Regions from separate parts of the Pseudomonas sp. NPDC089407 genome, predicted to be linked through region 3. Evidence: predicted binding sites of a transcription regulator. Region 3 holds the regulator's gene; each other region holds the start of a gene.

Region 1 (10,335 bases), on a different contig from region 3:
CTGCAGATAGCCGCCGGCGTGCCGTTGCAATGTGACGAACCGGCCGACTTCCAGACGTTCCGCATCGGTCTGTTCGGGCTCGAGAAACTGCACAACATCGAGCGCACGGTCAGTACGCTCGAGCAGGCACTGGATGAAGTGATGGAGCAGCACTAACCTGGCCCATTGTAGGAGCGGGTTCACCCGCGAATGCGATGGTGATTCAACCGCCGCATTCGCGGGTGAACCCGCTCCTACAACGGTCACGCGGCCTTGGCTTTTCCGATCAGGATGTCTTCGAAAAACGCCCCGACCGGCTCGGTCGGGTGGCACAGCTGTACTTCCAGCACCCACACCACCTCGCTCGGAACAAACTCCACCTCGGCCAGTTCTCCTGGCTGTACAGCACATGCGGGAAATCGGCGATGCGATGCCCGGCCAGGTTACGCTCCAGCTGCCAGGCCTTGCCCCCGCGCTGGGCTTCAGGGGCGGCTGGTGTTTCATATTCGCACGGTCAGTGGCGTCCTGTGTCGGCAGGTTGGCAACGGAGAAGCAGCGGCTGTCACCCTTGTCGAGCAAAAACCGGACATATTGCCCGGCGCGTACATCCAGCGGCTGGGCAGGCTGCAGCACCAGTTCGACGATGTCCGCACTCAGCGCGCGCTTGCTGTGTACCTGTGCTTCGAACTGCAGGTCCGGGGCATCCAGTGACCAGCCGGGTATCTCCAGGCGCATGTCGCTGCAGGCGTGGCTCTGGCACAGCAGCATTTCATCGGCGGCCAAGGGATAGGAGGGCGCTGGCGTGTCGGCATCGCGCTGCTTGTCCTGGTAGTGCCCCGACACCACCTTGACCTTGCACGAACCGCAAGCGCCGCGGCGGCAAGAGAACGGAACCGGCAGGCCACTGGCGAGCATGGCATCGAGTAGCAATTCCTGGCTGGCGGAGAAGGTTTCGCCCGAAGGCGATAACTCAATGACATGGCGGCTTTGCATGAACACCTCGGGGCGATGGGAGGTTCGATTGTTGCTATAGTCCAGGACCAGCAGAACCTCCAGTTTTGGATACTTCACATGGTCCAGTTACGCAAAATGGCAACCGCTGCTCAGGCTTGAGGGCGCGCAGGCGTCGTACCGGCAGATTGTCGAAGGGTTGGTGGCGGCGATCAGCGAGGGCCGCCTGCGCCGCGAGACCTTGCTGGCGTGTTTGCATGAGGCGTTTGGCGAGCAGATCAGCGTGCGTGAGCCGGAAGGGGGGCTGGCGTTGTGGGTGAGGTTTGCCGGCTCGATCGATGTCGATCAGTTGGTCGACAACGCCTTGGCGCTGGACCTGGTAGTGCGCAGCGGGCGGCAGTCCAGCGCCTGGCGAAGGCGGCGAAATCTAAAAGCCAGGCGCGGTCCGTGTAGGAGCGGCCTTGCGTCGCGAAAGGGGTGCGAAGCGCCCCCGCAATCTCAGCTTTGTCGCATGAATTGCCGGGGCCGCGCCGCGGCCCTTTCGCGACGCAAGGCCGCGCCTACATGGACTGCGCTGGCTGTTGGGCCATTTACTACTGGCGGCGCCACACCAGGCCTTGCTCGCTGACCACCCAAGGCCTGTCAGCCGCATCGACCAGCACCCCGCCCACCCAACGCTGTGCCGGGCTGTGATCAAGCCAGTGCTGCTTGCCTGCCAACACCTGTTCAGCCAGTGCGGTCAGCCGCAATGGCCGTTGCGCCCAGGCCTCACCTGCGCCTTCCAGCAGCAGCGGTTGCGGCGCATGGATCAACGGCTGCAGCAGGGCACGGAACATCATGTCGCCCAGATAAGGCAGCGGGTCGTCCTGCATCATCAACTGGCCAAACACGCGCCCGGCGGGCAGCTCACCGCGTGACGCCAGCACGCGCATCAGCAGGCGTTCGGTCAGGCTCAAGCCATCGTTTGCCCCAGGCAATTCCTGCAACTGACGCGCCAGTGCCCGCCCCAGCAGCGGCAACGCCGGGTGCTGGCGGCCAGCAAGGTCGGCCCAGGCCTGCGGATCGGCGGCGGTGTAGGCTGCCCATGCCTGGCGTGCCAGGGCCAGTGCATCCTCACCCAGTGCGCGACGCTGCGGCCACAGCCACGCCAGCAGGTCGGGGGCCAGCTGGCCGATGCCGATGAAGCGCTCGATACCGGGCACCTGGTCAATTTCGATCAGCTCCAGCCGACGCGGGAGGCAGGGCAGGCTGGCGAGCACGCGGATCAGGAACAACTGGTCGTAAGCGTCGGCCTCGCACCACAGCACCAGTTGGCTGTCGCCGTTCAATCCGGCCAGTGCCGCCTGCTGTGCCGTCTGGCGAGCGGCAACCTCGGCGGCGTCGAGGTTGAACGCCTGTTGTACATAGGCGCCGCGCACTTGCCAGTACGGTTGCTCGGGCAGCGCTGGTACCGGGCCCATGACCATGGGGTCGTCGAACATCTGGAAGGCGCCGGCAAAGCCGGCAGTGCGCAAGCTGTGGGCGATGTCGTTGCCGCAACGCCAATGCTGCACGGCAGCCTCATCATCGGCGGCGAAACCGGGGTGGCGTGCGGCAAACGCCACGGCATCGGCATGCGCCTTCAGCCTGGGCCAGCTGGCAAAGCCGGCCTCGCGAGCTACCAGCCATTGGGTATCGGCAAGCCGGTAGTCGGGGCCGGGCAGGCCAAGGATGCGCAGTTGTTCGCGGGCGTCGTCGGCCTGGTGGTTTTTCAGGGCACTCAGCAAGCGCTTGGCGCGTTTGCGCAAAGCGGGCAGGTCGAGCAGGCCGTGGTGGCGGGATGAATTAGTGGCGGGCATGCCAACTCCTTTGGGGCTCGGTCCGCCGACAAGCCGGGAGCTGGTATGAGAATGTGTTGTCGCATGGCTCGGGTAACCCCTTCGCGCGGACCGCAGGCGCAGCCGGCGCCCAGGCCCCGACTGTAACGGTGCTGCGCCCCGGGTTGCAAACGATAGTTTTCCCAGGGGCTGCCCGGCACCTTATAGTGGCGGGCTTTTCTCCGTTGAAAGTCAAAGGAATGACCCGCATGCGTGTGCGTACCCTGCTTGCAGCCATCAGTACCAGCTTGTCGCTGACGGCGGCCTTAGCCGCGCCAAGCCAGCCCGCGCCAGTGGCGAATGAACGCATTTCGGTAACGGTCGAGGGCACTGGGCCGGACGTTATCCTGATCCCCGGGCTGGCCTCATCACCTGAGGTATGGGCCGGGCTTGCCAGCACCCTACGCCAGCAGCACCGCCTGCACCTGGTGCAGGTCGCCGGTTTTGCCGGAGCACCTGCCGTGCCCGCAGTCGACGGGCGCGTGGTTGCCCCGGTGGCCGAGGCGGTCGCGGACTACATCCGTAGCCAGCACCTGCAGGCGCCGGCCATCATCGGCCACTCGCTGGGGGGCGAGGTGGCGCTGATGCTGGGGGCACGCCATCCGCAGCAGGCAGGGCGGCTGATGGTGGTCGATGCGCTGCCGTTCTACACCTTGCTGATCAACCCTGCGGCCACCGCCGAAGCCGCGGCGCCGCACGCTGTGCAGTTCCGTGATGCGATGCTGGCAGCGCCGGCCGAGCAGGCCGAAGCGATGCAGCGCACGGCCATTGACCGGCTGGCCAAGACCGCGGCGGCCAGGCCTGCAGTGGTAGAGGCGGCGCTGCGCTCGGACCGCAGGACGGTAGCGGATGCCACCTATGAGCTGATGACCACCGACCTGCGCCCGGAGCTTGGCCGTATCCAGGTGCCGGTAGAGGTCGTGTATGCCTATGACCCTTCGTATGGCATGCCCGCTGCAAGCGTTGATGCGACCTTCCGTAGCGCTTATACCGGTACGCCGGATATCCGGTTCAAGCGTATCGATGGCAGCTTCCATTTCGTCATGCTGGACCAGCCGCAGGCATTCACCGAGGCTGTTACCGAGTTTCTCGGTCGGCATAAGCTGTGACCACACTGGCCCTGTAGGAGCGGCCTTGTGTCGCGATAGGGCCGCAGCGCGGCCCCGGCAATTTTGCATGATGCAAAAAGCGTGGGGGCGCTTCGCACCCCGATCGCGACACGAGGCCGCTCCTACAATCCAGCGCGTCTCATTCGGCAACATCCGTGCGGTTACCGCCCACAAGCATCATCCGCCACCTCAAGCCTGCGCCAGCCCCTCCGATAGCAGCACACCCACCGTCGAATCATCGACCAGAAGTGGTGCCAACAAGGAGTACTGCCCGCATGCTCGCCAACCTGAAGATCCGCACCGGAATGTTCTGGGTGTTGTCGCTGTTCAGCCTGACCCTGCTGTTTTCCACCCTCAGTGCCTGGCGGGCAGCCGTGGGCAGCGACCAGCAGATCACCGAACTGGACCAGACCGCGCACCAGTCGGACCGGTTGAACAATGCGTTGCTGATGGCGATTCGTGCCAGCGCCAACGTGTCGTCGGGCTTTATCGAACAACTGGGCGGCCATGACGACAGCGCAGCCAAGCGCATGGCGCTGTCGGTCGAGCTGAACGACAAGAGCCAGCAACTGGTCGCCGAGTTTGTCGAAAACGCCCGCACCACCTCGCAGACCACCAGCGAGTCCAACGAGCTGGCCGCGCAAAGCCGTCGCCAGGTCAACGACAACATCGATGGCACCGAGGCCATGACCCGCGAGATCCAGACCAGCAGTACCCACCTGGAGCAACTGGTGGGGCAGGTGCGGGATATCGGCAAGGTGCTGGAAGTGATCCGCTCGGTGTCCGAACAGACCAACCTGCTGGCACTCAATGCCGCCATCGAGGCTGCCCGTGCCGGTGAGGCCGGGCGCGGCTTTGCGGTAGTAGCCGATGAGGTGCGCACGCTGGCTTACCGCACGCAACAATCGACCCAGGAGATCGAACAGATGATCGGCCGTGTGCAGGCCGGTACCGAAGCAGCAGTAGCTTCGATGCAAGCCAGCACCAACCGCGCCCAGTCGACCCTGGATGTGACCCTGGCCTCGGGGCAGGTGCTGGAGGGCATCTACAGTGCGATCGGCGAAATCAACGAGCGCAACCTGGTCATCGCCAGTGCGGCCGAAGAGCAGGCACAGGTGGCACGGGAGGTGGATCGCAATCTGTTGAACATTCGCGAATTGTCGAACCAATCGGCGGCCGGGGCGCAGCAGACCACTGAGGCGAGCAAGGCATTGTCGGGGTTGGTGGGCGAGATGACGGCGTTAGTCGGGCGGTTCAGGGCCTGAGCTGCAAGGCCGCCATAACATTTTGATTTGACGCGGACTTTGTGGGAGCCGCGCTTGCCGGCGATGGGCTGCGAAGCAGCCCCAATACAGGCGACGCCATTCTGACCGATTGTAATTGACTTGAGACTTTGGGGCCGCTGCGCAGCCCATCGCCGGCAAGCGCGGCTCCCACAGCGAATGCGTCGGGCTTGCGGGCAGAGTTCTCTGCGCGATCTCCTACAGGTATTAAAACGCCTTTGCCGTGGGCAACCTCAGCCCGGCTGCGCCGCCAGGCTGTTGCTGACGTTGCGCCCCAGCACCAGCACCGTGACAAAGCCGCAGCCCACCAGCGCCGTGGCCAGGCTCAGCAGCACCGCCGTGCCCATATGGTCGACTACTTGCCCGCCAAAGAACGAGCCCACGGCAATGATCACCTGGAACAAGGCCACGAACAGCGGCATGCCCCGCTCGACATCCTTGGGCGCCACGACAAACATCCAGATATTGGCGCAGGCCGGGAACGCACCAAAGGCAAAGCCCCACAGCGCAATCAGCATTGCGGCGCCGGTCATGCCGGTGGCGAAGTGCGGGAACAGGGCGGTGCTGACAGCGATCATCAGCGCGACCAGCATCAGGGTATGCCGCACGCTGCGGTTGGCCGCATAACCGGCAAAAATGTTACCCATGAACCCGGCCACGCCATACAACAGCAACAGCGAGCCAATGGTTGGCCCATCAAAGCCTGCGTTCTGCTTGAAGAACGGCGCCACATAGGTATATGCGGCAAAGTGCGCCAGGCCGATTAACAGCACGGCAATCAGCCCGACCCGCGCCTGCGGGTTGATGAACAAGGCCGGCAGGTCGCGCACGCGAATGGCCTTCTCCGGCATCAGCCGTGGTAGCAGGAACACTTGGGCCAGCAGGACCGGGATACCCACCAGTGCCGTTACCAGAAAGGTCATGCGCCAGCCCATCAGGCCACTCAGCCAGGTACCCACCGGCACGCCCACCACCGTCGCCAGGGTGACCCCGGCCATGATGATCGAGTTGGCCTTGGCCACGCCAACCCCATCCGGTGCCAGGCGCCCGCTGAGGGCGATGGCGGTGGCCCAGAAGCCGCCGATACTCACGCCCAGCAGCACACGGCCGAGCAACAGCAGGTTGAAGTCGCCAGCGTAGGCGACGATGGCGTTGGCGATGATCATGATCAGGGTCAGGCCGATCAGCAGGTAACGCCGGTCCAGCGCACCAACGCCCACGGAAATGAGCGGCGCAGCCAGTGCGGCCATGATGCCGGGCAGGGTCACCATCAGCCCGGCGAGGCCGGCACTGATGCCGAGGTCGCTGGCCACATCGTTAAGTACGCCCACCGGCAGGAACTCGCTGGTGACCAGGGCGAAGGCGCCGACGGCGACCGAGAGAATCGCCAGCCACTGCTGGGCGACGCTCTGTTGATTATGTTCGGGACGGCCCCGTGGGGCCTGGCTGGCACTTGGCATGGTGTCGGATTCCAAGGAGGGATGTCGCCTGTAGCAGGCGCAAGAGGGGGGAATTTGCCGGCGATTATAGGCGGCGAGCTTGCCGGGCCGACAGGCGGCCCGCTTGATAGTAAACATCAGCGCAATCGATGAAAGGCCTTGTGCAGAGCGGCCGCTATCGACCGCGCCCCACCAGTGCCGCCCCTGCGCAGGCCAGGGCGATAGCGGCAATGCCCAGCCACTGGGTCACAGCCAGCACTTCATCGAGGATCAGCCAGCCGGCGATTGCCCCGGCAGCCGGCGAAGCACTGAGCAATACGCCGAAAATACTCGGCGGCAAGTGGCGCATTGCATACATGTCGAGCAGGAACGGGATGGTGCTGGACAGCAGGGCGACGCCCAGGCCTGCCATGAGCACCCAGGGTGCCAGCAAATCGACCCCGGCATGGCTGACGCCCAGTGGAACACCCAGCAACGCAGCGAACAGCATTCCACTGGCGACTGCCTGTTTGCCGTGCACCGCCACCTTGCTGCCGAGCAACACATACAGCCCCCAGGCCAAGGCTGCGGCGAGCGAATACATCACCCCGCGCGGGTCCAGGCCCTGGTTGTCCGTGCCCCACGGCAGCAACGTCAGGCCGGCAAGTGCCAGGGCGATCCACAGCAGGTCGATACGCCGCCGCGAAGTCAGCAACGCGGCGCCCAGCGGGCCGATGACTTCGATGGAAACCGCGATACCCACCGGGATGTACAGGAAGGCACGATAAATCAGGATGTTCATCAGCCCCATCATCAGGCCATAGCCCAACAGGTGCAGCCTGTTGGCCTGGCGCCAGATACGCCACGGCCGCAGAAGCACCAGCAAAATTACCGCAGACAGGCCCAGCCGCAAGGCAACCACACCTTCGGGGCCAACCAGTGGAAACAGGGTCTTGGCCAAGGCGGCACCGGTCTGTACCGACACCAGTGCGGCGATGGCAGCACCGACCGGGGCGAAGGTTCCAGCATTTTTTGCGTCCACACGTGGCTCCAGCAACAGTCAAGGCGCCATTTTAGTGCTCGGCGTGCGAAGCATTTGCTGTGAAAATGGCCTTCTGATGAGTGAACTGCTTGCTTTGGAAACCAAAAATGAGTGACTCCACCAATCGGCCGCTGGACGGCTTCGATCATGCGATCCTGCGGCTGCTGCAGCAAGACAACAAGACCTCGCAGCGCGCCATCGCCGAAGACATCGGCTTGTCTACGCCCGCCGTGCAGCGGCGCGTTGCGCAAATGGAGGCAAGCGGGGTGATTGCGGCAAACACCGCGGTGGTTGCCCCGGAAAGCGTCGGCCAGATGATTACCGCCATCGTCGAATCGCGCCTGCGCGACGACCGCTCGCAGGTGATGGACCGGGCCAAGCGCTATTTTGCCAATGTGCCGGAGATCCAGCAGTGCTACTTCGTCAACGGTGGGGTGTCATTCATCATCGTCATGCTGGCGCGTGACGTGGCGCATTTCGAAAAACTGGTCAGGCTGCACTTTGCCGATAACGAAGACATTCTTACCTACCGCACACTGATTGTGCTGGACAAGGTTAAGGTGGGCCTGGGTGTACCAGTCTAGCGGCTTGCAGATTTGAGGCGTTCCCTCTGTGGGAGCCGCGCTTGCCGGCGAGGGGCTGCGAAGCAGCCCTAATGCAGGCGACACCATGCTGACGGATTGTGAGTGATTAAGACTTTGGGGCCGCTGCGCAGCCCATCGCCGGCAAGCGCGGCTCCCACACCGTTTGCGGAGTTGCAGCAGAGTTTTCTGCCCGACCTCCTACAAGGCATCGCGTCAGGCGGGTTTATAACGAATTGTGATGCCAGGCATCATGACAATATATTTATCCTTATCAATGCCAGGCCCTAGCATCTGACACCCGCCATTGCCCATCACCATGAGGTCTTGATGAACAGTTCGCTCTTTGTGCCCCAACGTACCGCAGCCCTGTTATTGCAGCATTGGCGCAGTGGTGAGCTACTGACGGAACTGCCCGCCAGCCTCAAGCCCGAGACTTTGAAGCAAGGCTACGACAGCCAGGACCAGCTGTTTGCTGCCGCCGCCGGCCAGCGCGCCGGGTGGAAGCTTGGGGTCGGCAGCCCGGCAGGCATGCGAGCGGCCAATCTGTCCCGGCCGCTGATCGGCCAGTTGGAAGAAAAGCGCTGCCACGCAGACGGTGTGCACATACAGCTGCCTGCTGTGACGCCAGTGACCATCGAATGCGAAGTCGCCTTCGTGCTCGACCGTGATATCCCTCCCCAAGCCGGGCGGCAGCCGGTCAGCGAAGACATCCGCGCCACCTGCGTCACCTTCGAAGTGGTGCGCTCGCGTTTCGTCGACCGCAAGGCTGTCGGCTGGCCGAGCTTTGTCGCCGACAACGTCGGCTTCGAGGCACTGGTCGTCAGCCCCAGCCTGGGCGCAGGCATCGATATACCGTTGTTGGCCACCTTGGCCGAGACGACCGAGGTCTATGTAGACGGCGAATTACGGGCGCGTGGTCTGTCGGGTGATGCGGCAACCGACCCGCTGGTGTCACTGGCCCACTTGTATGCGCACGCTGCCGAGCGCGGGCAAACCCTGAAGGCCGGCGACGTGGTGACCACGGGCGCCATGTGTCAGCCGTTCGACCTGAGCGAGGCCGGGCACAACGTCTGCGCCAGGTACCTCGGCCATGCGTTAGGGTTCATGCTGTAACACCACGGCCTTGTTCACATCAAGCAGGCGCCAGCTCATTTGCAGGCAGTAGCGTTCAAGCCGTGACAGTGACCAGCCCGACGCGTTGCAACGCAGCGCGTCGGCAGTTTTAGTCAACGCCATGATCGCGAGCGCGGCGGGCTCGGCTTCGAACTCACCGAAAACACCTTGCTTCTGGCCTTTTTCCAGCAGTTTTTGCAGCTGCACGTGCAGGTTGCCCGGGCGGCGCGCAAGCCAGTCCTGCACAGGTGCTTGCAGATGACGCTGCTCATGCTCCAGCACCTTGGCTTCGAGGGGGTGCGAGGCCTGCCATGCCAGACAAAACCGTATGAAAGCCTGCAACTCACCGAGCACGCCCCTTCGCCGCGGGAAAGCCCGCCAGGCATTGTCGCGTGACGTCAGCAGGTCCATCAGCACGCATGACAGCAAGTCCTGTTTACTCGCAACGTGGTGATAGAGGCTGCCTGGCAACACGCCGGCGCGGCTTGCCAGCTGGCGCATCGACATGGCGCCATAACCCACTTCGCCAAGCAGCTCGGTGGCGGCAACAAGAATGTACCTTGCGCAGTCGGGGTTGACTGCAAGCGTGCCTGCCTCAGGCATAGGCGTCCACCCTTGCAAGGCCGTTCAAGTGCCGATAGGTGCGCCAGAGCAAGGCCATCGGTATGACGAGGGTGCTGCTGATCAACAGCAAGGCGTAGCGCAGTGATTCATCAGCAAACCATGGCATCAGCGCATCACTGAGCAAACCCGTTGCCAGCGGGCCGATACCTACGCCACAAAGGGTGGAGACGATGGTTTGCAAGGCCACGGCGGTTGCGCGGCGGCAGGCAGGCACCAATTGCGTCAACAGGGAGTATGACGGGCCAACCCACCACACCGAGAAGAAACTGGTCAGCGCGCACCAGAGCATCGCGCTGGGTACCGGCACGCCTTTCACCTGCATCAGGACATCGCCGGGCCACAGCAGGTAGAGGATGAGTGTGCTACCGCCAAGCAA
Region 2 (10,335 bases), on a different contig from region 3:
TCACCACACCCGGTTTGACCGTGTGCAGGGTCCACTCACCGGCATCGAACGTGGTCGCAGTGCGGCCAAAGCTGTTGAAGGCGTTTTCCAGGTTGTAGGCATCCTGGTACTCGCCATTGGCGTCGGCTTGCCACACTTCCAGGAACGAGTCGCGCACCAGGTGGCCGTTACCGTCGTACACCTGGCCAAGCAGCAGAATGTGCTCGCCCGGTGCATCCGGTTTGGCCAGGCGGTTCCAGATTTCCTGATCGCGGGTCGGGTTGCCGGCCGCTTCCAGGGCCAGGCCGATGTGCACGTAGGGGCCGGCGGTCTGCGAAGGGGTTTCCGGCAGCAGTTCGATTGGCATGGCGGGGTCCTCAGCAGTTTTCGAAGTGGGTCTTGCGCTGGCCGCGCAGCACGATGTCGAAGCGGTAGGCCAGGCAGTCCATCGGATTGGCGCTGCTCATGTCGAGCTTGGCGATCAACTGCTGCACGGCTTCAGGGTTGGCGATCGACTTGACGATCGGGCACATCGGGATCAGCGGGTCACCTTCGAAGTACAGCTGGGTGATCAGCTTGGTGGCGATCGACGGGCCGCTGATGGCGAAGTGGATGTGCGCCGGGCGCCAGTCGTTCGGGCCATTGCGCCATGGGTACGGGCCCGGCTTGATGGTGCGGAAGCTGTAGTAGCCGTCACGGTCGGTCAGGCAGCGGCCGACGCCACCGAAGTTGGGGTCCAGCGGTGCCAGGTAGCGGTCGTTCTTGTGGCGATAGCGGCCGCCGGCGTTGGCTTGCCACATCTCCACCAGGGTGTTCGGCACAGGCTTGCCGTACTGGTCGACGACGCGGCCGGCAACGATGATGCGCTCGCCGATCGGCAGGCCACCGTTGTTGAAGTTCAGCAGCAGGTCATGGTCATGGGTACCGAAACCCAGGTGGGAAAAGTCGGGGCCGGTGGTTTCGCTGATCGATTGCGGGATGCTGACCAGAGCCTGACGCGGCGAGCGGGCGATGGACGTCTTGTAGTCAGGCGTAAGGGCTTTCGGGTGCCAGTTGCGATCACGGATCACGAAGCGGCTATTGTCCTGTGCGGGCATGCCGGTTTCCTCTCTTGGAATTATGTAAAAGCCTGGGCGTGGCAGGCGGACTTGCAGTTTCCGGCATGTCGTGCGTGACGAATATTGAAATGAAGCCATGCAAACATAACCATATGGTTATGCTTTAACACCTATGTCTGTCGCCATCGATTGACCTGAACTAATATTTGTCTTCTTGTTTCACGCTCTGGAGCGCATTCATGGAATGGCGAAAAGGCCGACGCAGCGACAATGTGGTTGATGCCCGAGGCGCAGGTGGCGGTGGCGGCATGCGATTCGGCGGCGGTAAAGGCTTGGGACTCGGCGCGATTCTGCTGATCGTCGGTATTGGCTGGCTCACCGGGCAGGACCCGTTGCAGATCCTGGGCCAGCTTACTGGCCAGATGGAACAGCAGCAACAGCAAACAGCCCCCCGTGGCGCTGGCGGCAAGGCGCCGCCGGCCAACGACGAACAAGCCGAGTTCGTCGCCTCGATCCTGGGCGATACCGAGGACACCTGGAAGGCTCTGTTTGCCGAAGCCGGCAAACAATACCGTGACCCCAAGCTTGTGTTGTTCAGCGGCCAGGTCAATTCGGCCTGTGGCTTTGCCTCAGCGGCGGTGGGGCCGTTCTACTGCCCGGCCGACCAGCAGGTGTACCTGGACACCTCGTTCTTCCGCGAGATGGAAACCCGCTTCGCCGCAGCCGGTGATTTCGCCCAGGCCTACGTGATCGCCCACGAAATCGGCCACCATGTGCAAACGCTGCTGGGGGTGTCGGCCAAGGTCGATGCCGCTCGCCGCAGCGGCCAGCGCATGGAAGGCGACAACGGCCTGCTGGTGCGCCAGGAACTGCAAGCCGACTGCCTGGCCGGGGTATGGGCCTACCAGGCGCAGAAGCGCCTGAACTGGCTGGAGCCGGGTGATGTCGAGGAAGCGCTGAACGCAGCCAATGCCATTGGCGATGACCGCCTGCAGCAGCAGGGCCGCGGGCGTGTGGTACCGGACTCGTTCACCCATGGCACCTCGGCGCAGCGGGTGCGCTGGTTCAAGACCGGGTTTGCCGAAGGCGAGGTGAACCGCTGCGACACCTTCAGTGCGCGTAACCTCTGATGCCTTGCCCAACAGGCTGACGCGGTCAGTGTAGGAGCGGCCTTGTGTCGCGAAGGGGCCGCTTCGCGGCCCTTGCGCGACACAAGGCCGCTCCTACAAAAATCGCGTAATCGTTATTGCTGAAAAAGCGTTTCAGCTTCCATGATCACTGCCGATAACCCCTGCACGAGTCAGCGGGCATCCAGAACAACAACGCCTGGCGATCGAAGATCAAGAGAGCGAAAACTACTTCTGGAGTGCGTGCATGAACAGCTGGTTCGCCAACATCAGCGTCAACCTCAAACTCGGCCTGGGCTTCGGCCTGGTGCTGATCCTCACCGGCCTGCTGGCCCTGACCGGCTGGACCAGCCTGGGCAGCCTGATCGACCGCAGTAACTGGATGGGTGACATCGGCCAGCTGAACAAGGACCTCACCGACCTGCGCATCGCGCGCCTGCAGTACATGATCGCCAACGGCGACGATGCCGCAGCTGCCAACACCCAGGCCAAGCTGGACGCCTTCAGTAAGCAGCAGGCCTACCTGGCCCGCACGTTCAAGAGCCCTGAGAACATCCAGCTGCTGAGCGAACTGGGCGAAACCATCAGCGCCTACAAGCTGTCATTGAACAAGATGCGCCAGGGCTACGACGCCACCCGCACCGCACGAAGCGCCATGGACAGCTCGGCCAGCCGCGCCGACCAGGCCATGGACGTGCTTAGCCAGGAAGTGATGGCTCGCCCCGAGGCCGACAGTATGCGCCTTGCCCAGTACCAACTGATCAGCAAGGCCCGCCAGCAACTGCTGCAAGTGCGCATCGACGTGCGTGGCTATATTGCCGACAACAGTGCCGCCAATGAACAGGCCGCCCTGCGCCAGCTGGATGCGGCACTGGCCGACATCGATAACCTCAAGCGCCAGCTGCCTGGCGAAAGCACACGCCTGCAGCAGTACGAAAGCGCAGTGCTGGCCTACCGCGACGCCGTGCGCCAGCTCCGCGACGCAGTCGCCAACATCACTACCTCGCGCGCCGAAATGACCGTGCAAGGTGCCGACATCGTCAAGCGCAGCGACGCGCTGTACCAGATCCAGCTGGAGCGCCGTGACATCGAAAGCACCCAGGCCCGCAGCCTGCAAGCCATCGCCACATTGCTGGCGTTGCTGGTAGGTGTGCTGGCAGCGGTCCTGATCACCCGCCAGATCACCCGCCCGTTGCGTGACACCCTCGCAGCAGTAGAAAAGATCGCCAGCGGCGACCTGACTCACGACCTGCGCGTCACCCGCCGCGACGAGCTGGGCGTACTGCAACAAGGCATCGCACGCATGGGCACCACCCTGCGCGACCTGATTAGCGGTATTCGCGATGGCGTCACCCAGATCGCCAGCGCCGCCGAAGAGCTGTCGGCCGTGACCGAGCAGACCAGCGCTGGCGCCAACAGCCAGAAGGTCGAGACCGACCAGGTGGCCACCGCCATGCATGAAATGGCCGCCACCGTTCAGGAAGTGGCGCGTAATGCCGAACAGGCCTCGCACGCCGCCACCGGTGCCGATGACGAAGCCCGCGCCGGTGACCGCGTGGTGGGTGAGGCGATTGGCCAGATCGAGCGCCTGGCCGAAGACATGCACCGCTCCACCGAGGCCATGAACCTGCTGCAACAGGAAAGCCAGAAGATTGGCAGCGTGATGGACGTGATCAAGTCGGTGGCCGAACAGACCAACCTGCTGGCGCTGAACGCGGCGATCGAAGCGGCGCGGGCTGGTGAGGCGGGCCGTGGGTTTGCCGTGGTTGCCGACGAAGTGCGCGGCCTGGCGCAACGCACGCAGAAGTCCACCGAAGAGATCGAAGAGTTGATTGCCAGCCTGCAGCATGGCACCCAGCAAGTGGCCAACGCCATGCAAGGCAGCCGCACCCTGACCGACAGCAGCGTCGAACTGGCGCGCAAGGCCGGGGTATCACTGGAAAATATCACCAGCACGGTGTCGAGCATTCAGTCGATGAACCAGCAGATTGCTGCGGCGGCCGAGCAGCAGAGTGCGGTGGCCGAAGAGATCAGCCGCAGCATCCTGAATGTGCGTGATGTGTCGGAGCAGACGGCGGCGGCCAGTGATGAGACGGCGGCGTCCAGTGTCGAGTTGGCGCGCCTGGGCGGGCAGTTGCAGACCCTGGTCAGCCAGTTCCGCGTTTGACCTGAAGAACCTGGGGCCGCTTTGCGGCCCTATCGCGACGCAAGGCCGCTCCTACAGGAGATCGCGGTCCCTTGTAGGAGCGGCCTTGTGTCGCGATGGAGGGCGAAGCCCTCCCGGCAATCGAACAGGTTTTTACTTGACGACCATCCCCACCCCACGCCCACGCGGATCAGAAGCGGTCTCCAGCTTACCCCCATCCACCCGAATCGCCTGGATATCGCCCATTTCCCAACCCTGGTCCTCCAGCACGTAGCCCATCTTCTTCAGCCCGTCAGCCACCGGCCCGGTCAACGGCGCATAGCTGTCGAAGTAAATGGTGTCCTTAGGCAGCAACTGATGGTGCACACGCTGCGCCGCCACCGCCTTGTCCAGCGGCATGCCGTAGTCGTACAGGTTGTTCATCACCTGGAAGATCGAGGTAAAGATCCGCGAACCACCCGGGGTACCGATCACCAGTTCGACCTTGCCATCACGGGTCATCAGGCTGGGGCTCATCGACGACAACATGCGCTTGCCCGGCTCGATCGCGTTGGCATCGCCACCGACCACGCCAAAAGCATTCGCCGCCCCCGGCTTGGCACTGAAGTCGTCCATTTCGTCATTCAGCAGGAAGCCCGCGCCCTTCACCACCACACCGCTGCCGTAGTCGAGGTTGAGGGTGTAGGTATTGCTGACCGCGTTGCCCTGCTTGTCGACGATCGAGAAATGCGTGGTCTGGTGCGGCTCCAGGCCCGGCTTGACCTTGTCGGTGTCGGAAATCGCCTTGGGGTTGACTTGCGCGGCGCGCTTGGCCAGGTAGTCCTTGGCTACCAACTTGTCCACGGGTACCTGGGTGAAGGCCGGGTCGCCGAGGTAGTCGGCGCGGTCGGCGAACACACGCTTCTCGATCTCGGCCAGCAAGTGGATGTACTGCGCCGAGTTGTGCGCTACCCCTTTGAAGTCGGCTGCGCGGTCTTCCTTGATGCCCAGCAACTGGGCCAGCGCCACACCGCCAGAGCTGGGTGGTGGCGCGGTGTACACCACGTTGCCACGCCAGCTGACGGCCATCGGCTCACGCCATACGGCCTTGTAGTCCTTCAGGTCTTCCTTGGTGATCAGGCCTTTGTCGGCCTGCATCTGCGCCACCAGCAAATCGGCAGTCTTGCCTTGGTAGAACTCGCTTACGCCCTTGTCGGCGATGCGCTCCAGGGTCTGGGCCATTTCCGGCTGCTTGAACAGCTCGCCAACCTTCATGTTGCCAAAGTAGTCGTTGAAGTTGGTCGCGGTCTTGAACATGCCCTGGGCATCGTTGCGGTACTGGTACTGCTTTTCGGCCACCTTGAAGCCGTTTTTCGCATAGCCGATGGCCGGGGTCAGCAGCTCGCTCCAGGGCAGCTTGCCGAACTTCTGGTGCGCTTCCCACAGGCCCATCACCGTGCCGGGCACGCCAGCGGCGCGCACGCCGACCAGGCTGAGGTTCTCGATCACTTCCCCCTTGTCGTCCAGGTACATGTTGCGCGTGGCGGCCTTGGGCGCCACTTCGCGGTAGTCGAGGAAGTACGGCTTGCCGTCGACGAACAGGGTCATGAAACCACCCCCGCCTATGTTGCCGGCCTCGGGGTAAGTCACCGCCAGGGTGAAGGCCGTGGCCACGGCCGCGTCTACCGCGTTGCCGCCCTTTTTCAGGATATCGGCGGCTACCTGTGCACCATATTGATCGGGGGCGGCCACCGCGCCACCTTCCAGATTGGCGGCGTAAACCGAGGAACAGCTCAGGATCGCGGCTGCGAGAGCCAGGTACTGGAACGGGACAATACGCATGACACTTCCTTGGTGTTGTTTTTGTTGAGCAGTCAGTAAGGCCGAAGCGCTTCGACTGTGCAATCAACAGCAGGAAGTTTCGCCGCCTGTGGGCAGGATCTGTCGCGTTCAGGCAACTCAGCAGGCGTACATCGCCAGCTTGCGCTGGATGAAATCGAGGAAGCACTGGATGCGCAGCGCCAACTGAGTGTTGCGGTAGTACACCGCATGGATCGGTTGGCGATAGCCATTGTTGGCTTCGCTCAACAGCACCTGCAGGCGCCCGGCGCGGATGTCCTCGTGGGTCATGAAGTGCGACAGGCTGACAATACCCTCACCGGCTAGCGCCAACTGACGCAAGGTTTCGCCGCTAGAGGCGATCAGCGCCGGGCGAATGCTCCAGCGGTCGCCCTGGGCATGGCGCAGCGGCCAGTGGTTGAGTGACTCGGGCTGGCTGAAGCCGAGCAGGCAGTGGCTGGCCAGGTCCTCGACGCGCTGTGGCGTGCCGTGCTGCTCCAGGTAGGCCGGGCTGGCCAGCACCTGCACCGGGCTGCAACCCAGGTTACGCGCATGCAGGCTGGAATCGGCCAGCTCACCGATGCGGATCGCCACGTCGGTGCTCTGTTCCAGCAGGTCGATGATCAGGTCGTCAGTGTTCAGTTCCAGCTCGATACCTGGGTACTGGCGGCGGAACTCGCCGATCCACGGCAAAATGGCATGCAGCATGAACGGCGCGGCGGCGTTGATGCGCAGGCGCCCGGTGGGGGTCTGGCGGTTCATCGACAGGCGCTCTTCCATCTCGTCCATCTGCTCGAGGATCAGCCGCGAGCGCTCAAGAAAGAACCGGCCCTCTTCGGTCAGGTCCATGCGCCGCGTGGTGCGGTTGACCAGCGTGGTACCGAGTTTGCCCTCCAGGCGCGACAGGGTGCGGCTGACGGCGGACGGGGTCTGGCCCATCTGCTCGGCGGCGGCGGAGATCGAGCCGCAGTCGATGACGGCGACGAATACCTGGAGTTCTTCGGATCGGGTTTTCACATCTGGGCCTTGGGTTAGACGCTGCAGAGATTAGATAGCTGCTTATTAAGGCCAAGTCCAGCGGTGCCTGTACGGGCCTATTCGCGGGTGAACCCGCTCCCACAGCCCGCTCCCACAGGTCCCCACACTCCTTGCTACCTGCGCAATACCTGTGGGAGCGGGTTTACCCGCGAAAGGCCGGAACAGGCAATACCTTATTGCGCCTTGCCAAACACCTTGTCCAGATGCGCCTCATAGGCCGCCAACGCAGCCGGCACATCCGGCCGCTTCATCACATCTGTCGCCAGGAACGTCGGCAGGCCCGTCATGCCAAGGAACTGGTTAGCCTTGTGGAAAGGGAAATACACCGCATCCACGCCTTTACCCTCGAAGAAGTCGCTCGGGTCATCAAACGCCTGCTGCGGCGCGTTCCAGGTCAGCGACAGCATGTACTGCTTGCCGTGCACCAGGCCACCGCTGCCGTACTTCTGCGAATGGTCCGAACGGGTACGGCCGTCGTTGGCATACAGGCTGCCGTGGCCTGCGGTGAAGACATCGTCAATGTACTTCTTTACCGTCCACGGCGCGCCCATCCACCAGCCGGGCATTTGATAGATCACGACATCGGCCCAGAGGAATTTTTCCACTTCTTCCTGGGCGTCGTAACCGCCATCGATAAAGGTCTGGCGCACATCGAAGCCAGCCCGGTCGAGATGGGCGATGGCGGCTTCATGCAGAGTCGCGTTAAGGCGACCATCGGAGTGAGCAAACTGTTTACCACCGTTGAGCAAAAGGATCTTCTTCATGCGAGCCTCGCGGAAAAATTCAGGTCGGCAGGTTAGTGGCTCGCGGGCACGGGATACAGCAGGGGCGGGGCAAAATACAATTGACCTGAAGTCACGAATACAGACCTCATTATTGCCGTAGAATCTGTTCATCTCCCCTCAACGAGTAGCGCCCCATGAGTGAGCAGTTCGCCTTCATCCTCAAAGCCAAGACCCGCCCGGACATGGCTGATGCGTTCGAAACCCTGTTCCGCCCCTATGTCGAGCCAAGCCGCCAGGAACCAGGCTGCATCGAGTACCACATGCTGCGCGACAAGGAAGACCCAAGCCTGTTCGTGTTCTTCGAGGTGTGGGCCGACCAGGCCGCGCTGGACATGCACTCGGCCCTGCCGCACATGACCGCGTTCTTTGAAAAACGCATGGATTACCTGGAGCGCGATTTCGATATCCAGCGGGTCGACATGCTCAGCGCTTCGTCTGCTAACCGTTGATCAGCAGATGGCCGCCGAGGGCGGCCAGGCCGATGAAGAAGCAACGCTTGAACAGCTGCGCGCTGATACGCTGACGCAGCCACTGACCGGCCAGCATGCCGAGCAGGGCCGGCACCAGCATCAGCAGCGATGCGCCCAGTGCCTGGCCACCCAGGGCAGCCTGCCCGGCCAGGCCCACGGCCAAGGCCAGGGTCGAGACAGTGAATGACAGGCCCAAGGCCTGGATCATCTGCTCCTGGCTCAGGCCCAGGCTCTGCAGGTAGGGCACTGCAGGCATCACGAACACCCCGGTTGCCGCGGTGATCACGCCGGTGACCAGCCCGCAGAGCGGCCCCAGCCAGCGCTCATGCCGCGCCGCCAGGTGCAACCCCGGGCCGACCAGCCCATAAAGCGCATACACCAACAAGGCTGCACCCAGTGCGTGCACGGCCCATCGGCCACTGTTGATCCCCAGCCAGGCGCTACCTAGCAAAGTGCCGACGAAGATCAGCGCCAGCATCGGCCCCAAGCGACTCAACAAGCCCCGCAGGTGCGCGCCGCTGGCCAGCTGCCACAGGTTGGTCAGCGTTGAAGGCACAATCAGCAACGCCGCAGCCTGCGCCGGCGACATAGCCAGGCCCAGCAGGCCCATGGCGATGGTCGGCAGGCCGAGGCCGATCACGCCTTTCACCGCGCCAGCCAGCAGAAAGGTGATTACCACCAGCACAGTCAGTGCCGGGCCTATGTTCTGGTAGAAAGAGAGGAAGGTAGTCATAGGCCGATGATGACGGCTGCCGGGTGCGGTGAAAATCTGCCATATACTCAGTCAGACTCTTGCACAGGCAGAGCCACATGCAATTCGACCTGATTGACCTCAAGCTGTTCCAGCACACCCTGGAGTGCGGCAACATCACGGCCGGTGCCAGCCGCAGCCACCTGTCACTGCCGGCCGCCAGTGCGCGCATCCGCGCCATGGAAGCCTCGCTGGGTATTCCCTTGCTGGAGCGTAACCGCCGTGGCGTACAACCCACCCCGGCCGGCCAGGCGCTGTTGCAGCATGCGCGGCTGATTGCACAGCAGGTCGAGCGCCTGCAGTTCGACCTGGGCCAGTACGCGCACGGGCAACATGGCCAGGTGCGGCTGCTGTGCAATACCGCAGCGCTCACCGAATACCTGCCCGAACTGCTGGCCAGCTACCTGGCGCAGAACCCGGGGGTAAGCGTGGACGTGCAGGAGCTGCCGAGCTTGCGCATCGTGCAGGCGATTACCCAAGGCATGGCCGACCTGGGCATCGTTTCGACCGCCGCCCCCAGCGAGCACCTGCAGACCCGGCCATTTCGCGACGACCCGCTGGTGCTGGTGACGCCGCTGGGCCACCCGCTTGCCAGTGCGGCCGCGCCCAGCTTCATCGACAGTTTGAGCCATGGTCATGTCGGCCTGGGTGCCGGCAGTGCGCTGGCGTTGTATTTGGAAGAACAGGCACTGCGCGAAGGGCGCCGCATGCAAGTACGGGTGCGGGCCGAGGGTTTCGATGGGGTGATCCGTATGGTCGCCGGCGGGGCTGGGGTCGGGGTGGTGCCGCTGGCTGCGGTGCAGCGCTGGCAGGGCGTGCTGCCGTTGCACTGGGTGATGCTTGAAGAGGCATGGGCCAAGCGCAAGTTGCTGCTGTGCGCGCGGGATTTTGCGGCCCTGCCGGGTTATGCCGCAGCATTGGTTGAAAAATTGGTGGAAGCCTGAGGTGCATTCACGGGTTAACCCCATCTCTGTGGGAGCCGCGCTTGCCGGCGATGGGCTGCGAAGCAGCCCCAATGCAGGCGACACCCTTCTGACGAATTGTGATTGACTTGTAACTTTGGGGCCGCTGCGCAGCCCATCGCCGGCAAGCGCGGCTCCCACACCGGGCACAGTCCCATTCGCGACAGCGCAGCCCGGAGAGGCTGGATGATCGCCCACAGA
Region 3 (10,335 bases):
CCCATCACGTGGATCAGGCCCATCACCGCGCCAATGATACCGATGGTCGGCGCGTAGCCGCCCATGCTCTCGAATACCTTGGCCGCCTGGATGTCACGGCCTTCCTGGGTCAGGAAATCGACTTCGAGGATGCTGCGGATGGCTTCCGGCTCGGCGCCGTCCACCAGCAACTGCAAGCCCTTGCGCGCATAGGGGTCGGGCTCGCTGTCGGCCACCCCTTCCAGGCCTAGCAGGCCCTCCTTGCGTGCGGTCAGGCTCCAGTTCACCACGCGGTCGATACCGCCGGCCAGGTCAACCCGCGGCGGGAACAGGATCCAGCGCAAAATCTGCAAGGCGCGCTTGAATGAGGACAGCGGCGACTGCAACAAAGCCGCCGCCAAGGTACCGCCCAGCACGATCAAGGCCGCAGGGCCATTGATCAGGGCACCGACATGGCCGCCCTCAAGAAAGTTGCCACCGACGATGGCAACAAAGGCGAGGATCAGGCCGATCAGGCTGAGGACGTCCATCAGACGCACGCCTCTACCAGGTGCTTGCCGATCTCGTCCAGGCTGTACACCGCGTCGGCCAGGTTGGCCTTGACGATGGCCATGGGCATGCCATAGATCACGCAGCTGGCTTCATCCTGGGCCCACACCGTGCTGCCACCCTGCTTGAGCAGGCGTGCGCCTTCGCGGCCATCGGCGCCCATGCCGGTGAGCACCACCGACAGCACCTTGTCGCCATACGACTTGGCCGCCGAACCGAAGGTGATGTCCACGCATGGCTTGTAGTTCAGGCGCTCGTCACCGGGCAGGATCTTCACCGTGCCACGGCCGTCGATCATCATCTGCTTGCCACCAGGCGCCAACAGGGCCAGGCCCGGGCGCAGCATGTCGCCGTCTTCGGCTTCCTTGACGCTGATGCGGCACAGTTTGTCGAGGCGTTCGGCAAAGGCTTTGGTGAACGCCGCCGGCATGTGCTGGATCAGCACGATCGGCGCCGGGAAGTTGGCTGGCAACTGGGTCAACACCCGCTGCAAGGCCACCGGCCCCCCGGTGGAGGTACCGATAGCCACCAGCTTGTACGGCTTGCGCTTGGGGGCTGGTGAATGCGCTGGTGCGGCGGCTGGGGCCGGCGCACGGGCAGGCACAGGGGCGCGTGCCGCTGTCGGGCTGCTGAAATTGCTGGCAGGCGCGTGGCTGCTGGCGGGCGCGGCTGCAGCCACCGGTGCATGGCTGGCATAGCTGCCAAAACGGCGGTTGCTGCGCGAAAGGGTATGCACCTTCTCGCACAGCATCTGCTTGACCTTGTCGGGGTTGCGCGAGATGTCCTCGAAGTTTTTCGGCAGGTAATCCACCGCGCCGGCATCCAGCGCATCGAGGGTGACCCGGGCACCTTCATGGGTCAGCGAGGAAAACATCAACACCGGCGTCGGGCAACGCTGCATGATGTGCCGCACCGCGGTAATGCCATCCATCATGGGCATTTCGTAGTCCATGGTGATGACATCGGGCTTGAGCGCCAGCGCCTGGTCGATTGCTTCCTTGCCGTTGGTCGCGGTACCTACTACCTGGATCGTCGGGTCCGCCGAGAGGATTTCCGAGACGCGGCGGCGGAAGAAACCGGAATCATCCACCACCAGGACCTTGACTGCCATAAACACTCCATTAGGCGGCGCGACCCGCCAGGGTGCGCCACCGAAATCAAATACGCCGCGCGGCGTAACGCTTGAGCATGCTCGGGACGTCGAGAATCAACGCGATGCGACCGTCGCCGGTAATGGTGGCCCCGGACATGCCCGGGGTACCCTGCAGCATCTTGCCCAGCGGCTTGATGACCACTTCTTCCTGGCCCACCAGTTGATCGACGACAAAGCCGATGCGCTGGGTGCCGACCGACAGGATCACCACGTGGCCCTCGTGCTGCTCTTCGTGCACCTGGCCCTGCACCAGCCAGCGCTTGAGGTAGAACAGCGGCAGCGCCTTGTCGCGCACGATCACCACTTCCTGGCCGTCGACCACGTTGGTGCGCGACAGGTCGAGGTGGAAGATTTCGTTGACGTTGACCAGCGGGAAGGCAAACGCCTGGTTGCCCAGCATCACCATCAGGGTGGGCATGATCGCCAGGGTCAGCGGCACCTTGATGACGATCTTCGAGCCCTGGCCCTTGGCCGAGAAGATGTTGATCGAGCCGTTGAGCTGGGAGATCTTGGTTTTCACCACGTCCATGCCCACGCCACGCCCCGACACGTCGGAAATCTCGGTCTTGGTCGAGAAACCCGGGGCAAAGATCAGGTTGTAGCAGTCCGATTCGCTCAGGCGATCGGCGGCGTCCTTGTCCATCAGGCCCTTTTCCACCGCCTTGGCGCGCAGGATGTTCGGGTCCATGCCCTTGCCGTCGTCCGAAATCGACAGCAGGATGTGGTCGCCTTCCTGCTCCGCCGACAGCACTACGCGGCCGGTGCGTGCCTTGCCCGACGCTTCGCGCTCATCGGGCATCTCGATGCCGTGGTCGACGGCGTTGCGCACCAAGTGCACCAACGGGTCGGCCAAGGCCTCGACCAGGTTCTTGTCCAGGTCGGTTTCTTCACCGACCAGCTCCAGGTTGATCTCTTTCTTCAGCTGGCGGGCCAGGTCGCGGACCAGGCGCGGGAAGCGGCCGAAGACTTTCTTGATCGGCTGCATGCGGGTTTTCATCACCGCGGTCTGCAGGTCGGCAGTGACCACATCAAGGTTGGAAACGGCCTTGGACATGGCCTCGTCACCGCTGTTCAGGCCCAGGCGTACCAGGCGGTTTCGCACCAGCACCAGTTCGCCGACCATGTTCATGATCTCGTCCAGGCGCGCGGTATCGACGCGCACCGTGGTTTCCGCTTCGCTGACGGCATGCTTGTCGGCAGCCGGGGCCGGCGCGCGCGGTGCCGCTGCCGGTTTGCTGGCTGGCGCAGGCGCTGCCGCGACAACTGGCTTGGCCACCGGCTGGCTGTCGGCCTTGGCTGCGGCCGGGGCTTGCACCTTGGCCGCAACCGGGGCTTCGACAGCCGCTGCATCGCCACCGAACTTGCCCTTGCCATGCAACTGGTCGAGCAGTGCTTCGAACTCGTGTTCGCTGATTTCGTCGCTGGCCGATGCGCCAAGCTCTGCCACGTCAGGCGCTGGCGCCTTGGCAGCAGGCAAGGCATCGGCCTGGAAGGTGCCCTTGCCATGCAGCTGGTCGAGCAGCGATTCGAATTCGGCGTCAGTGATTTCGTCACTGAGCGGTTCGGCACTTGCGGCAGCCACCGGCGCGGCAACCTCGGCACTGAACTGGCCTTTGCCATGCAACTGGTCCAGCAGCGATTCGAACTCGGCATCGGTGATTTCATCACCTGCACCACTTACAACCTCACCCTGCATCTGCTCGTCGGCCGCAGCCTGAGCCTTGACCGCGTCGAGCGAATCGAGCAGCTGCTCGAACTCGCTGTCGGTGATGTCCTGGTGCTGCTCCTCGGCCACCACCGGCGCCTCGGCGACCGGCTCCGGGGCAGGCACTGGCGCTGCAGCAGCCTCGGCACCGCCCGGCTCGGCCAGGCGCGCCAGCGCCGCCAGCAACTCGGGGGTGGCCGGGGTCACTTCGGCGCGCTCGCGCACCTGGCCAAACATGCTGTTGACCGTGTCCAGCGCTTCGAGCACCACGTCCATCAGTTCCGCGTCGACCCGGCGCTCACCTTTGCGCAGGACGTCGAACACGTTCTCGGCGATATGGCAGCACTCCACCAGCTCGTTCAGCTGAAGGAAGCCGGCGCCCCCTTTTACAGTGTGGAAACCGCGAAAGATCGCATTGAGCAGGTCGGCATCATCGGGTCGGCTTTCCAGCTCGACCAGTTGCTCGGACAGTTGCTCAAGAATTTCGCCGGCTTCTACCAGGAAATCCTGGAGGATTTCTTCATCGGCGCCGAAGCTCATCAAACGTGCTCCTTAAAAACCCAGGCTGGACAGCAGATCATCGACATCGTCCTGACCGGACACGACGTCTTCACGCTTATCGGCATGAATCTGCGGACCTTCACCCCGAGTCGGATGTTTTTCTGCATCTTTTTCTGCGCGCAATTGATCGTGGTCATGCTGGATGCCCGCAAAGCGGTCGACCTGGCTGGCCATCAACACCAGTTTGAGCAGGTTGCTTTCCACTTCGGTCACCAGGTTGGTGACGCGCTTGATCACCTGCCCGGTCAGGTCTTGATAGTCCTGGGCCAACAGAATGTCATTGAGGTGGCCCGCGACCTTGCGGTTACCGGTGGCGCTGTGCGTCAGAAAACTGTCGACCCGTTTGACAAGGTCACGGAATTCCGGCGCCGCCACTTCGCGGCGCATGAAGCGCTGCCAATCGGTGCTCAGGGCCTTGGCCTCGCTGGCCAGGTCGTTGAGCACCGGGGTGCTTTCTTCGACCAGGTCCATGGTGCGGTTGGCCGCGCCTTCGGTGAGCTTGACCACATACGACAGGCGCTCGGTGGCGTCGGTAATCTGCGACACCTCCTCGGCCTGCGGCATGGTCGGGTCGATCTGGAAGCTGACAATCGCACTGTGCAGCTCGCGGGTCAGCTTGCCGACTTCCTGGTACAGGCCGCGGTCGCGGGTCTGGTTCAGCTCGTGAATCAGCTGCACCGCCTCGCCGAAACGGCCCCGCTCCAGGCTTTCGACCAACTCCTGGGCATGTTTCTTCAGGGTCGATTCGAACTCGCCCAAAGAGTTTTGTGATGAATCCATGGCGCGCCCCCTGACGTGACTCAGCCGTTGACGCGTTCGAAGATCTTCTCGATCTTTTCTTTGAGCACCTGGGCGGTGAACGGCTTGACCACGTAACCATTGACGCCGGCCTGGGCCGCTTCGATGATCTGGTCACGCTTGGCTTCGGCGGTCACCATCAGTACCGGCATGCTTTTCAGCTTGTCGCTGGCGCGCACTTTGCGCAGCAGGTCGATGCCGGACATGCCAGGCATGTTCCAGTCGGTCACCAGGAAGTCGTAATGGCCGTTCTCCAGCATCGGCAGCGCCGTGGTGCCGTCGTCGGCCTCGTCGGTGTTGGTGAAGCCCAGGTCACGCAACAGGTTCTTGATGATCCGCCGCATCGTCGAAAAGTCGTCAACGATGAGGATTTTCATGTTTTTGTCCAATCTAGACCTCCAAGCAGTCTCAAACGCGCCCGGCCTACCGGGCACGCACTCATTCAATTCGGTACAACGTGGAAATGCACGTGGCAACACACGTGGAAAACGACTGCAACGACAGCAGGCTCAGCGTGCCCGCCATTCCCCCAGGCGGCTGCGCAAACGCGCGGCACACTGGCTGTGCAACTGACTGACCCGCGACTCGCTGACCCCCAGCACCTCACCGATTTCCTTGAGGTTCAACTCTTCGTCGTAGTACAGCGCCAGCACCAGGCGTTCACGCTCCGGCAGGTTGGCAATGGCCTCGGTCAGGGCGATCTGGAAGCGCTCGTCCTCCAGCCCACGGGCAGGTTCGACCTGGCCGCTGGCGCCATCCTCATGCAGCCCTTCGTGCTCGCCGTCCTGCAGCAGGTCGTCGAAGCTGAACAGGCGGCTGCCCAAGGTATCGTTCAAGATCCCGTAGTAATCATCGAGACTCAATTGGAGTTCGGCAGCAACTTCATGATCTTTAGCGTCACGGCCTGTTCTGGCCTCAACTGCACGCATCGCGTCACTGACCATGCGGGTGTTGCGGTGCACCGAACGCGGTGCCCAGTCGCCTTTGCGCACTTCATCCAGCATCGCCCCGCGGATGCGGATGCCGGCGTAGGTTTCAAAACTGGCGCCCTTGCTGGCGTCATACTTGTTGGCCACTTCCAGCAGGCCGATCATGCCGGCCTGGATCAGGTCCTCGACCTGGACGTTGGCCGGCAAGCGCGCCAGCAAGTGGTAGGCGATGCGCTTGACCAGCGGTGCGTAGCGTTCGATCAGTTCGTACTGGGCGTCTTTCGCCGCCCGGCTGTACATCTTGAAGCCACTGGCGCTCATAGCACGGGTCCCGCGCTGGTGGGTTGCACCAGGCGCTCGACAAAGAACTCCAGGTGGCCACGCGGGTTAGCCGGCAGCGGCCAGCTGTCGACCTTCTGGGCAATCGCTTTGAAGGCCAGCGCACACTTGGAGCGAGGGAAGGCTTCGTACACGGCACGCTGCTTTTGCACCGCCTTGCGCACGCATTCGTCGTACGGCACGGCGCCCACGTACTGCAGGGCAACGTCAAGGAAGCGGTCGGTGACTTTGGTCAGCTTGGCAAACAGGTTGCGCCCTTCCTGCGGGCTCTGCGCCATGTTGGCCAGCACACGGAAGCGGTTCATGCCGTAATCGCGGTTGAGCAACTTGATCAGCGCGTAGGCGTCGGTAATCGAGGTGGGTTCGTCGCACACCACCAGCAGCACTTCCTGGGCAGCGCGAACAAAGCTGACGACCGAATCACCGATACCCGCAGCGGTATCGATCACCAGCACGTCAAGGTTGTCGCCAATTTCGCTGAACGCCTGGATCAGCCCGGCATGCTGGGCCGGCGCCAGGTGCACCATGCTCTGGGTGCCCGAAGCTGCCGGCACGATGCGTACACCGCCAGGGCCCTGCAGCATCACGTCACGCAGCTCACAGCGCCCTTCGATGACATCGGCGAGGGTACGTTTGGGGGTAAGACCCAGCAACACGTCGACATTGGCCAGGCCCAGGTCGGCGTCCAGCAGCATGACCCTGCGGCCAAGCTCGGCCAGCGCCAGGGACAGGTTCACTGAAACGTTAGTCTTGCCGACGCCACCTTTGCCACCGGTCACGGCGATCACCTGTACGGGATGCATGCTACCCATGTCTGAAATTTACCTTGTCTCGCTGGGGCTCGGGCCACACGTAGGGCAATTCTGCGTACCCTTTGGTATAGCTACTTTGCACACGCTTCATGCTCAACCCGCTCGCCGTGGGTTGTGATAGAGATCAGCGAACATGTCGGCCATGGCCTCTTCGCTGGGCTCGTCCTGTTGTTGCACATTGACCGCCCGGGTGACCAGCTGGTGGCCCCGTGGCAGGTGCAGGTCGTCAGGAATGCGCGGGCCGTCGGTCAGGTAGGCCACGGGCAGTTCATGACTGATGGCAAGGCTCAGCACGTCGCCAAGGCTTGCCGTTTCATCGAGTTTGGTCAGGATGCAGCCGGCCAGGCCACAGCGCTTGTAGCTGTGGTAGGCGGCGGTCAGCACCTGCTTCTGGCTGGTGGTGGCCAGCACCAGGTAATTCTTCGCGGCTATGCCACGCCCGGCCAGGGTTTCCAGCTGCATGCGCAGGGCCGGGTCGCTGGCCTGCAGGCCGGCGGTATCGATCAGCACCACGCGCTTGCGCAGCAGCGGTTCCAGTGCCGCGGCCAGCGACTGGCCCGGGTCGACATAGGTGACCGGCACATTGAGGATGCGGCCGAGGGTCTTGAGCTGCTCCTGGGCACCGATGCGGAAGCTGTCCATGCTCACCAGCGCCAGGTTCTGTGCGCCGTACTTGAGCACGTAGCGCGCGGCCAGCTTGGCCAGGGTGGTGGTCTTGCCCATGCCGGCCGGGCCGACCATGGCAATCACGCCGCCCTCTTCGATCGGCTCGACCTCAGGGATTTCAATCATGCGCGCCAGGTGCGCCAGCAGCATGCGCCAGGCCTGGCGTGGCTCTTCGATCTTGGCGGTCAGGTCGAGCAGTTCGCGGGCAATCGGCCCGGACAGGCCGATACGCTGCAGGCGCCGCCAGAGGTTGGCCTGTTGCGGCTTGCTGCCTTGCAGCTGGGTCCAGGCCAGCGAGCCGAGCTGCACTTCGAGCAGTTCGCGCAGGCCCGACAGCTCGGAGCGCATGGCATCGAACAGGCGCGGGTCGACTGGCGCGGCAGCCGGGGCAACGGGCGTATCAGGGGCATCCACATGCGGCTCGACCAACGGCTCGGCGGCGGTCAGCGACTGCCCGGCAAACAATTGGCGGTTGTTGTCGCTGCTGTCCTGGCGGTGATCCAGCTCGGCCTGGGCAGTGGCGATGCGCGTGTGGGTCTTGCGCAGCTCTTCTTCCAGCTCGGCGTTGGGCACACGCGGGGCCAGGGCGGACAGCTTGTAGTCCAGCGCGGCCGTCAGTTCGACACCGCCGGCAATGCGGCGGTTGCCAATGATCGCGGCATCGGCGCCCAGCTCATCACGGACCAGTTTCATGGCCTGACGCATATCGGCGGCGAAAAATCGCTTAACTTGCATTATCCACTACCTCAGCCGTTAGGGCCCACGGTGGCAACGATGGTGACTTGCTTGTTGTCCGGTATTTCCTGATACGCCAGAACATGCAAATTCGGTACAGCCAGGCGACCGAAACGCGACAGCATGGCGCGGATCGGGCCGGCGACCAGCAGGATGGCCGGTTGGCCCTGCATTTCCTGGCGCTGGGCCGCTTCGATCAGCGAACGTTGCAGCTTCTCGGCCATGCTAGGCTCCAGAAGAACACCGTCTTCCTGACCCTGCCCGGCCCTTTGCAGACTATTGAGCAAAATCTGTTCCAACCTTGGCTCCAGGGTAATCACTGGCAGCTCGGACTCAACGCCGACAATGCTTTGCACGATGGCGCGACACAATCCGACGCGCACCACCGCCACCAGCGCGGCGGTATCTTGACTCTTGCCGGCGTTATTCGCGATGGCCTCGGCAATACTGCGAATATCGCGCACTGGCACCTGTTCCGACAACAGGGCTTGCAACACCTTGAGCAGCCCCGACAAGGAAATGACACCCGGCACCAGCTCTTCTGCAAGTTTAGGCGAGGCCTTGCCCAATACCTGCAACAGTTGCTGGACCTCTTCATGGCCGATCAGCTCATGGCAGTGCTTCTGCAGGATCTGGTTGAGGTGGGTGGCCACCACGGTACTGGCATCGACCACGGTGTAGCCCAACGACTGCGCCTGCGAACGCTGGCCAACGTCGATCCACACCGCCTCCAGGCCAAACGCCGGGTCACGCGCGGCAATGCCGTTGAGGGTGCCGAACACCTGGCCCGGGTTGATCGCCAGCTCGCGGTCTGGGTAGATCTCCGCTTCGGCCAGGATTACCCCCATCAGGGTCAGGCGATAAGCGCTGGGCTGCAGGTCGAGGTTATCGCGGATGTGCACAGTTGGCATGAGGAAGCCCAGGTCCTGCGACAGCTTTTTGCGCACGCCCTTGATCCGCGCCAGCAGCTGGCCGCCCTGGTTGCGGTCGACCAACGGGATCAGCCGGTAGCCGACTTCCAGGCCGATCATGTCGATCGGCGTGACGTCGTCCCAGCCCAGTTCCTTGGTTTCCTGCGCACGCTGCGGTGAAGGCAGCAGGTCCTGCTGGCGCTGCGCCTCCTGCAATGCCTGGGCCTCGGCTTTCTGCTGTTTTTTCCACACCAGGTAAGCCCCGCCGCCGGCCAGCAGACCCAAGCCGATGAAGGCGACATGCGGCATGCCCGGGACCAGGCCCATGACAATCATCAACGCCGCCGACACGGCCAACGCCTTGGGCGAGTCGAACATCTGCCGGTTGATCAGCTTGCCCATGTCCTCGGAGCCCGAGGCGCGGGTCACCATGATCGCGGCGGCCGTGGACAGCAGCAGTGATGGCAATTGCGCCACCAAACCGTCACCAATGGTCAGCAGGGCGTACACCTTGCCGGCATCGCCGAAGCTCATGCCATGCTGCAGCATGCCGATCAGCATGCCGCCGATCAGGTTGATGAACAGGATCAGCAGGCCGGCGATGGCGTCACCGCGGACAAACTTGCTGGCACCGTCCATCGAGCCGTAGAACTCGGCCTCCTGGGCCACCTCGGCACGGCGGTGCTTGGCCTGGGCCTGGTCGATCAGGCCGGCGTTGAGGTCAGCGTCGATGGCCATCTGCTTGCCGGGCATGGCGTCGAGGGTGAAACGCGCGCTCACTTCCGAGATACGCCCGGCACCCTTGGTCACCACCACGAAGTTGATGATCATGAGGATGGCGAAGACCACGCCACCGACCACGTAGTTGCCGCCGATCACCACCTCGCCGAAGGCCTGGATCACCTTGCCCGCCGCGCCGTGACCTTCCTGGCCGTGCAGCATGACCACCCGGGTAGAGGCCACGTTCAGCGCCAGGCGCAGCAACGTAGCCACCAGCAGGATGGTGGGGAACGCGGCGAAGTCCAGCGGGCGCAGTGCATAGACGCAGACCAGCAGCACCACGATCGACAGGGCGATGTTGAAGGTGAAGAACACGTCGAGCAGGAACGGCGGTATCGGCAACATCATCATTGCCAACATCACCAGCAGCAACAGCGGCACACCCAGGTTGCCCCGGCCGAGCCCGGCCAGGTTGTTA

Evidence for each region. Region 3 encodes FliA, which starts transcription of late flagellar genes. Its sites were predicted from a motif close to CTAAAGTTTNNNNNNNNNNNGCCGNTAA; they were not measured.
Region 1: the regulator FliA is predicted to act here: its motif matches at 4,084-4,111, upstream of ACI2KG_RS27565 (methyl-accepting chemotaxis protein).
Region 2: the regulator FliA is predicted to act here: its motif matches at 2,298-2,325, upstream of ACI2KG_RS25620 (methyl-accepting chemotaxis protein).

What each region holds. Positions count from the first base shown of each region.
Region 1 is NZ_JBJDNB010000051.1:29,181-39,515, reverse strand. It holds gene ACI2KG_RS27590 (alanine--glyoxylate aminotransferase family protein) at 1-156, shown strand, start outside; partial or broken gene ACI2KG_RS27585 (2Fe-2S iron-sulfur cluster-binding protein) at 502-1,050, opposite strand; partial or broken gene ACI2KG_RS27580 (PLP-dependent aminotransferase family protein) at 1,148-1,357, shown strand; gene ACI2KG_RS27575 (DUF1835 domain-containing protein) at 1,524-2,768, opposite strand; gene ACI2KG_RS27570 (alpha/beta fold hydrolase) at 2,996-3,895, shown strand; gene ACI2KG_RS27565 (methyl-accepting chemotaxis protein) at 4,171-5,160, shown strand; gene ACI2KG_RS27560 (MFS transporter) at 5,412-6,638, opposite strand; gene ACI2KG_RS27555 (EamA family transporter) at 6,793-7,638, opposite strand; gene ACI2KG_RS27550 (Lrp/AsnC family transcriptional regulator) at 7,746-8,222, shown strand; gene ACI2KG_RS27545 (2-keto-4-pentenoate hydratase) at 8,550-9,335, shown strand; gene ACI2KG_RS27540 (TetR/AcrR family transcriptional regulator) at 9,318-9,938, opposite strand; gene ACI2KG_RS27535 (spinster family MFS transporter) at 9,931-10,335, opposite strand, start outside.
Region 2 is NZ_JBJDNB010000043.1:8,001-18,335, reverse strand. It holds gene pcaG (protocatechuate 3,4-dioxygenase subunit alpha) at 1-346, opposite strand, end outside; gene pcaH (protocatechuate 3,4-dioxygenase subunit beta) at 357-1,076, opposite strand; gene ACI2KG_RS25625 (neutral zinc metallopeptidase) at 1,277-2,167, shown strand; gene ACI2KG_RS25620 (methyl-accepting chemotaxis protein) at 2,412-4,331, shown strand; gene ggt (gamma-glutamyltransferase) at 4,464-6,131, opposite strand; gene ACI2KG_RS25610 (LysR family transcriptional regulator) at 6,249-7,145, opposite strand; gene ACI2KG_RS25605 (NAD(P)H-dependent oxidoreductase) at 7,340-7,930, opposite strand; gene ACI2KG_RS25600 (putative quinol monooxygenase) at 8,086-8,400, shown strand; gene ACI2KG_RS25595 (sulfite exporter TauE/SafE family protein) at 8,390-9,154, opposite strand; gene ACI2KG_RS25590 (LysR substrate-binding domain-containing protein) at 9,232-10,116, shown strand.
Region 3 is NZ_JBJDNB010000009.1:121,367-131,701, forward strand. It holds gene ACI2KG_RS09560 (flagellar motor protein) at 1-509, opposite strand, end outside; gene ACI2KG_RS09565 (chemotaxis response regulator protein-glutamate methylesterase) at 509-1,639, opposite strand; gene ACI2KG_RS09570 (chemotaxis protein CheA) at 1,686-3,926, opposite strand; gene ACI2KG_RS09575 (protein phosphatase CheZ) at 3,939-4,727, opposite strand; gene ACI2KG_RS09580 (chemotaxis response regulator CheY) at 4,748-5,122, opposite strand; gene fliA (RNA polymerase sigma factor FliA) at 5,255-5,995, opposite strand; gene fleN (flagellar synthesis regulator FleN) at 5,992-6,834, opposite strand; gene flhF (flagellar biosynthesis protein FlhF) at 6,919-8,226, opposite strand; gene flhA (flagellar biosynthesis protein FlhA) at 8,238-10,335, opposite strand, start outside.